2 regions of the Pseudomonas sp. AP3_22 TE3818 genome follow, and region 1 is predicted to be linked to the other one. Evidence: riboswitches for the same ligand, from Rfam matches in the RefSeq annotation. Region 1 holds a riboswitch; the other holds the start of a gene.

What was found. Region 1 has a riboswitch for cobalamin ahead of cobW (cobalamin biosynthesis protein CobW). Riboswitches for the same ligand answer to the same signal wherever they lie in the genome.
Region 2: it holds a riboswitch for cobalamin, as region 1 does, so the genes downstream of both, cobO (cob(I)yrinic acid a,c-diamide adenosyltransferase) here and cobW (cobalamin biosynthesis protein CobW) in region 1, are expected to answer to the same signal.

Annotation. Positions count from the first base shown of each region.
Region 1 covers NZ_JBRJHL010000001.1:3,057,369-3,060,770, forward strand. Annotated here, with positions in the region: gene AB7M25_RS13790 (CbtA family protein) at 1-515, opposite strand, end outside; gene AB7M25_RS13795 (CbtB domain-containing protein) at 527-718, opposite strand; cobalamin riboswitch at 841-1,066, opposite strand; cobalamin riboswitch at 1,277-1,489, shown strand; gene cobW (cobalamin biosynthesis protein CobW) at 1,592-2,662, shown strand; gene cobN (cobaltochelatase subunit CobN) at 2,666-3,402, shown strand, end outside.
Region 2 covers NZ_JBRJHL010000001.1:4,792,282-4,795,683, reverse strand. Annotated here, with positions in the region: gene AB7M25_RS21840 (PQQ-dependent sugar dehydrogenase) at 1-434, opposite strand, end outside; gene AB7M25_RS21835 (hypothetical protein) at 501-1,085, opposite strand; cobalamin riboswitch at 1,239-1,471, shown strand; gene cobO (cob(I)yrinic acid a,c-diamide adenosyltransferase) at 1,554-2,165, shown strand; gene AB7M25_RS21825 (cobyrinate a,c-diamide synthase) at 2,162-3,402, shown strand, end outside.

The DNA of each region.
Region 1 (3,402 bases):
CCGAGAACTTTCATCAGCCAGTGACGGCTGAACACGATCAGCGCGATACCGACGGCGGTGGAGGCGGCGGTACCGATCCACCACAGTTGCCGTTGTGCCAGATCGGCGGCGGCAGTGCCTGGCAGTTCAGGTGGCAGGCCGAGGGTCGGCGCGAGCACGAAGGTCGCATAGCCGGCCAGGCCCCAGAGCAGGCCCTGGGAGGTTTTGGTCGGCGCACGCAAGGTGTACAGGCCAGCCAGCATCAGGGCAAAACCGACGGCCACCACCAGGTTGCCGCCGGTGGTCGACAGCACGCGCTGCCAGCCGTCTTCCGGCTCCCAGGCTTCGGCGTCGTGGGTGTGGGCAGCCATCGCGCCATCGGCGTGTTCATGCATTTCAACGGCAGCCGGCTCGGCTTTTTCGTAGGTTTCGGCCTGCAGAATCAGGGGGGCGACCCAGAAACTTTGCAGCAGGGTCAGCAACAGGGCGGCCAGCAGCCCGGTGAAACCTGCGGTTTGCGCAATACGCTTGATCATGTCAGCAGGTCTCAATGGCACGGGAACGCGGAGCTGTGACGGGTATCGTGGGCGGCATTGTGCACCGCTTCGATGTACGAGAAACCGGCGAAATACACAAGGCTTGCGCCCAGGATCGACGCGCAGACGGCGGCGGTCAGACGTTGAGTCAGGGTAGAAGTGGTGCTGGCTGTAGTGTGGCCGGTGCTGCTGATGATCGACATGGCGTTTCCCTCTGGTCTGTCAGCGGGGAATCAAGAGCGCATGCAAAAACCTGCACGACCAGGCGCGCAGGGTTTCAAACAGCGCCCGCCCACCGCGGGTTTGTTGTTTCAGTGATCGTTATGGTCACTTTATGTTGCGGGCCGGTCTCCGGGCTCACGAGGGGCAAAGGCTTGGGCCTGAACCTGAAAACATCACCTTCCCATGCCGTAGTGGCACAGTGGATTTGATGCTTCGCTCGCTTACCGTTGCGGGGGCAGCACCGGACTGACATGGCTTTAGAGTAAAGCACATGATTCACCGGTTTCCCGTTTCACCCTGTGAAGGGCACCCGTAACAAGGTGCGTAGGAGAGCATGGGCGAGGGTTGGGCGTCAATTGGCAAGGGTTCTCAACTGGAAACCGAGTCGCTTTCTTCGCGAGCAAGCCCGCTCCCACACTTGACCCTTTTCCTCTGAAAGAACCCGATCAAATGTGGGAGCGGCGGTGCGGCGATCCGACTTGCTCGCGAAGGGCACACCGCAGAAATCACGTGAACATTGACCCGCCCCAATACCATGCGTAGCCTTGCGCTTTCGAGGTTCTTCGGCGTTTGTCGAAGCTAAGAAGGGAACGCGGTCAATGCCGCGGCTGCCCCCGCAACTGTGAACGGTGATGTTCGTTGCCACGCCACTGCAGGCTCAATCCATGAGGCCGGCGGGAAGGCGCAGCGAATGCCAGGCCCAAGGCCGGCACACCGTCAGCCAGGAGACCTGCCTCGACACAGATTCTCAAATTCAACCGGGCGGGGTGATCCGGTGGCGAACTCTTCAGGCACGCGCATCTGCGTTGCCGGTCGTCGTCCCGTATGCCCGCCACCTAGCCATAGGGCATCCGATGAAAACACTGGCCAAACTTCCCGTCACCATCGTCACCGGTTTCCTCGGCTCGGGTAAAACCACGCTGCTGCGGCATATGCTCGACAACGCCCAGGGTCGCCGCATCGCGGTAATCGTCAACGAGTTTGGCGAGCTGGGCATCGACGGCGAAATCCTCAAGCAGTGCTCCATCGGTTGCACCGAAGAAGAAGCCAACGGCCGCGTCTATGAACTGGCCAACGGCTGCCTGTGCTGCACCGTCCAGGAAGAATTTTTCCCGGTGATGCGCGAACTGGTGGCTCGTCGTGGCGATCTCGACCACATCCTCATCGAAACGTCGGGCCTGGCCCTGCCAAAACCGTTGGTCCAGGCTTTCCAGTGGCCGGAAATCCGCAGTGCCTGCACCGTTGACGCGGTGATCACCGTGGTCGACAGCCCGGCCGTGGCCGCCGGCACCTTTGCCGCCTTCCCGGACCAGGTCGATGCCCAGCGCAAACTCGACCCGAACCTGGACCACGAATCGCCATTGCACGAGCTGTTTGCCGACCAGTTGGCCAGCGCCGACCTGGTGATTCTCAACAAATCCGACCTGATCAACCCGGCCGACCTGGCCCGTGTGCGCCTGGAAGTCGCAGAAGAATTGCCGCCAGCGGTGAAAATCATTGAAGCCAGCAGCGGTCGCCTGCCGCTGGACGTGCTGATCGGCCTGGGTGCCGGCTCCGAAGAACACATCGACAGCCGTCACAGCCACCACGACCATCATCACGATGGCGACGACGATCATGACGACCACGATCACGACGCCTTCGATTCGATCTCCATCGAACTGCCGCAAGCTGACGAAAGCCTGCTGATGGACGCGCTGACCCAACTGGTGGTCCAGCACGGCATCCTGCGGGTGAAGGGTTTCGCCGCCGTTCCGAACAAACCGATGCGCCTGCTGATCCAGGGCGTGGGCACGCGTTTCGACAAGCACTTCGACCGCCAATGGGGCGCCGAAGAGGCGCGCATCACCCGTCTGGTGCTGATCGGCCAGGAACTGGACGCCGCCGTGCTCGAAGCGCAATTGCGCGCTGCGCTCAGCGTGTAACCCATGCACCTGCTCAGGACCCAGCCCGGCGGTTTCGTGTCGGATGACAACATCGCCGACCTTGGACAAACCCCCGCCGAGCTGGTGGTCCTGTGCAGCGGCGACTCCAGCCTGGCGCTGCTCGCCGAGGCGGCGCAGCAGTTGCCCGAGGATTACCCGAGCGTGCGCCTGGCCAACCCGATGCAGGTGCAGAACCATGCCTCGGTCGATTTGTACGTCGATGAGGTGTTGCGCCACGCCAGGGTGATCCTGATTTCGCTGCACGGCGGCATCGCCTATTGGCGTTATGGTATCGAACGCCTGGTCGAGCTGTCCCAGCGCGGCGTGCAGGTGATTCTGGTGCCGGGCGATGACCGCCCGGACCCGGAGCTCAGTGACCTGAGTACCGTCGGCGCCGAGGATCGCGACCGACTCTGGCAGTTTCTGCGTCAGGGAGGCATGGGTAACGCCCTGGATTTCTTCCGCTGCCTGGCCAACCGCTGGTTGGCACGCGATTACACCTGGGGCGAGCCGCAAACCCTGCCGCGAACCGCCATCTACCATCCGCACAAACATTCTGCCGCACTGAGCGACTGGCAGGCCGACTGGCACGCCGATCACCCGATGGCGGCGGTGCTGTTTTACCGTTCGCATTTGCAGGCGGCGAACACTGCTTTCATTGATGTTTTTTGCCAGCGTTTACAGGCCGCGGGGTTGAATCCGTTGCCGATTGCGCTGGCCAGTTTGAAAGAACCCGGCTG
Region 2 (3,402 bases), 1.7 Mb from region 1:
CGGGTTTCCGCGACGCCATCGTGGTCCTTGTCGCGCAGCAAGGTGATGCGGTTCGCGCTGGGTACCCTGGCCCCGGCGCGTCCCATGACTTTCTTCATGACCCAGCCGCGAATGCCTTTGCCGTCTTCGGGTTTGGGGGGCGCGTTGGTTTCCGCCACCAGTACGTCGCCGTTGGGCAGCACATAAAGCCAGCGGGGGTGATCCAGGTCTTCGGCAAAAGCGGCCACTTGAGTGCCCGCGGCGGCGACGGGTTTCGCGCCCTGTGGCCAGCCGATGGCCGGGGCGATGTTCAGAGTCGGGATCAGGGTTTTGTTGGGGGGCGGCAGTTGAGGTGAAGGGCCGGTGCCGTCGGAGACTTGCAGGCCGGCGGTCTCACTGCAACCGGCGAGCCCTCCGCAGATCGCGATAACGAGAACGAGCGGGGGCGTGCGCATACGGGTGTTCCCTATGAGTGCCTTGTTCTAATCATAGAGATGTGTTGTCGTCCAATGGTTCAACGGCTAGCCACGTGCTTCCTTGAACAGCACCGCAATGCCGGGGTGATAGTTGCCGGCTTCATTGCGCAACTTGCGGTAGGCATACGGGAAATACCAGGCGACCGCGCAGGTGTGTTCCTTTTGCAGGTCGTCGACCATGTCCTGGAGTTCTTCCGGTGTCGCACCTTGCTGGGCTTTTTGCGGGGCGACGAACAGGCAGCCGAGTTTCAGGTCGCTGGCGTGGCTCAGGCGCTTCGCATCGCTGGCGATGTCGAGCAGGGCCTGGGTCAGATTGAGGCTGTTGACCCGTGGCCAGCGCTGGCTGGTCTGGATGTAGGCGCGGGTTTCGGGCGAGGCGAGGAACAAGTCGGCGCGGCTGTTGCGTTCGCCTTCTTCGGTCTGCTTGCGGGTGGGTGTCTGTTGCAGTGTGACCATCTCAGCCATCCAGGCGGCGGCCGACAACAGTCCGAGATTGGCTTTTTCGTCGTGCCAGTAGGGGGTGTCGCCATCACCGCGGACGGCGTTATAGCGGTCGATGCATTCGAACCAGCGCTCGAGCACAGGGCGCAGGAATTCCAGCTTTGGATTGCTGATGATCATGCCTTGCATGGGCTCACCCTTATTATTGTGTTGTGAGGTTATGGCTCTTTGATATCACTGCTGAGAGCGAGGCACAAGATTGACGTCAGTTTTTTGCTTGACGACCGTTATTCGGAGGATGGCCTCCCGGCTTTAATTGACGCTCCACCCCCAACCCTCTAACCTTCGCGGCTTGTTTCAGGTGCTCTGTGACTTGGGTCGACAGAGTGAAACAGGGAAGCCGGTGAACGCGTTCTTCTGTTGGTCGAAGACCCGCCATTCCGGCGCTGCCCCCGCAACGGTAAATGAGTGAAAACTGTGTCTGATGCCACTGTGTCGATTCGATGCGGGAAGGCGCGCAGTCTGGCTTCGCGCCACTCATGAGCCCGGAGACCGGCCTGATTCATCCAGCGGCATCACGGTGGGCGATGCCAGGCTTGTTGCCTTCTATTGCTGTGCCTGCCCGCCGTTATTCCTGTCTCAACGGAGAGCTCCCCCATGACTGATACCCCCGATCGTGACGAACGCCACCTGGCGCGCATGCAGCGCAAAAAAGCCGTGATCGACGAGCGCATCGCCAATTCCCCGAACGAGTGTGGTCTGTTGCTGGTGCTGACCGGCAACGGTAAGGGCAAGAGCAGTTCGGCCTTCGGCATGCTCGCCCGCGCCATGGGGCACGGCATGCAATGCGGCGTGGTGCAGTTCATCAAGGGCCGCAACAGTACCGGCGAAGAGCTGTTCTTCCGGCGCTTTCCCGAGCAGGTGCGATTTCATGTGATGGGCGAAGGGTTTACCTGGGAAACCCAGGACCGTCAGCGCGACATCGCTGCCGCCGAAGCGGCGTGGGCGGTGTCCCGGGAACTGCTGCGCGATCCGTCCATCGGCCTGGTGGTGCTGGATGAGCTGAACATCGCCCTCAAGCACGGCTACCTCGATCTTGATCAGGTGCTCAGCGACTTGCAGGCCCGGCCGCCGATGCAACACGTGGTGGTCACCGGGCGTGCCGCCAAGCCGGAAATGATCGAGATGGCCGACACGGTCACCGAAATGGGCATGATCAAGCACGCCTTTCAGGCCGGGATCAAAGCGCAGAAAGGCGTCGAGCTGTGAACCAGCCACGTCATTGCCCGGCGGTACTGATTGCCGCGCCGGCCTCCGGCCAGGGCAAGACCACCGTCACCGCGGCGCTGGCCCGGTTGCATCGCAATCAGGGGCGCAAGGTCCGTGTGTTCAAGTGCGGCCCCGACTTTCTCGATCCGATGATCCTCGAGCGTGCCAGCGGTGCACCGGTGTATCAACTGGACATGTGGATGGTCGGCGAGCAGGAGAGTCGCCGGTTACTGTGGGAAGCCGCCGCTGAAGCCGACCTGATCCTGATCGAAGGCGTCATGGGGCTGTTCGACGGTACGCCGTCGAGCGCCGATCTGGCGCGGCATTTCGGTGTGCCGGTACTGGGGGTGATCGACGGCACCGCCATGGCCCAGACCTTCGGCGCACTGGCCCTGGGGCTGGCGCGTTATCAGTCGGACTTGCCGTTCGCCGGCGTGCTGGCCAACCGCGTCGGTACACTGCGCCACGCGCAACTGCTCGAGGGCAGCCTGACTGAAGGATTGCGCTGGTACGGCGCGCTGTCCCGGGAAACAGGGATTGAACTGCCGAGCCGACACCTGGGGCTGGTTCAAGCCAGTGAGCTGAATGATCTCGACCTGCGCCTCGATGCCGCGGCCGATGCCCTGGCCAGCAGTTGCGAGGTCGCGCTGCCCCCGTCAGTCGAGTTCGCCGCCCCCGATGTCATCGTCGCCGAACCGCTGCTGGCCGGTGTGCGCATTGCTGTGGCCCGTGATGAAGCCTTTGCGTTCACCTACGGTGCGAGCCTGGATTTGCTGCGGGCGATGGGCGCCGAGCTGTCGTTTTTCTCGCCGATCCGCGACCGCCAATTGCCGGAGGCGGACAGCCTGTATCTGCCGGGCGGTTACCCGGAGCTGCACCATGTCGCGCTGGCGCAAAACACGGCGATGCTCGAGGCGATCCGCGCCCACCACCGGGCGGGCAAACCCTTGCTCGCCGAGTGTGGCGGCATGCTGTATCTGCTCGACTCCCTGACCGATGTCGAGGGCACTCGCGCCGAACTGGCGGGCCTGCTGGCCGGTGATGCGGTCATGCAAAAGCGTCTGGCGGCGCTGGCGTTGCAAGCGGTGGAGCTGCCGGAAGGTTCGCTGCGCGGGCACACCTATCACCATTCGCTGACCAGCACTGAACTGGTGCCGATTGCCCGGGGCGTGAGCCCGAATGGCGGGCGCGGAGCGGAGGCGGTTTACCGTGACGGGCGGATGACCGCCTCCTACGT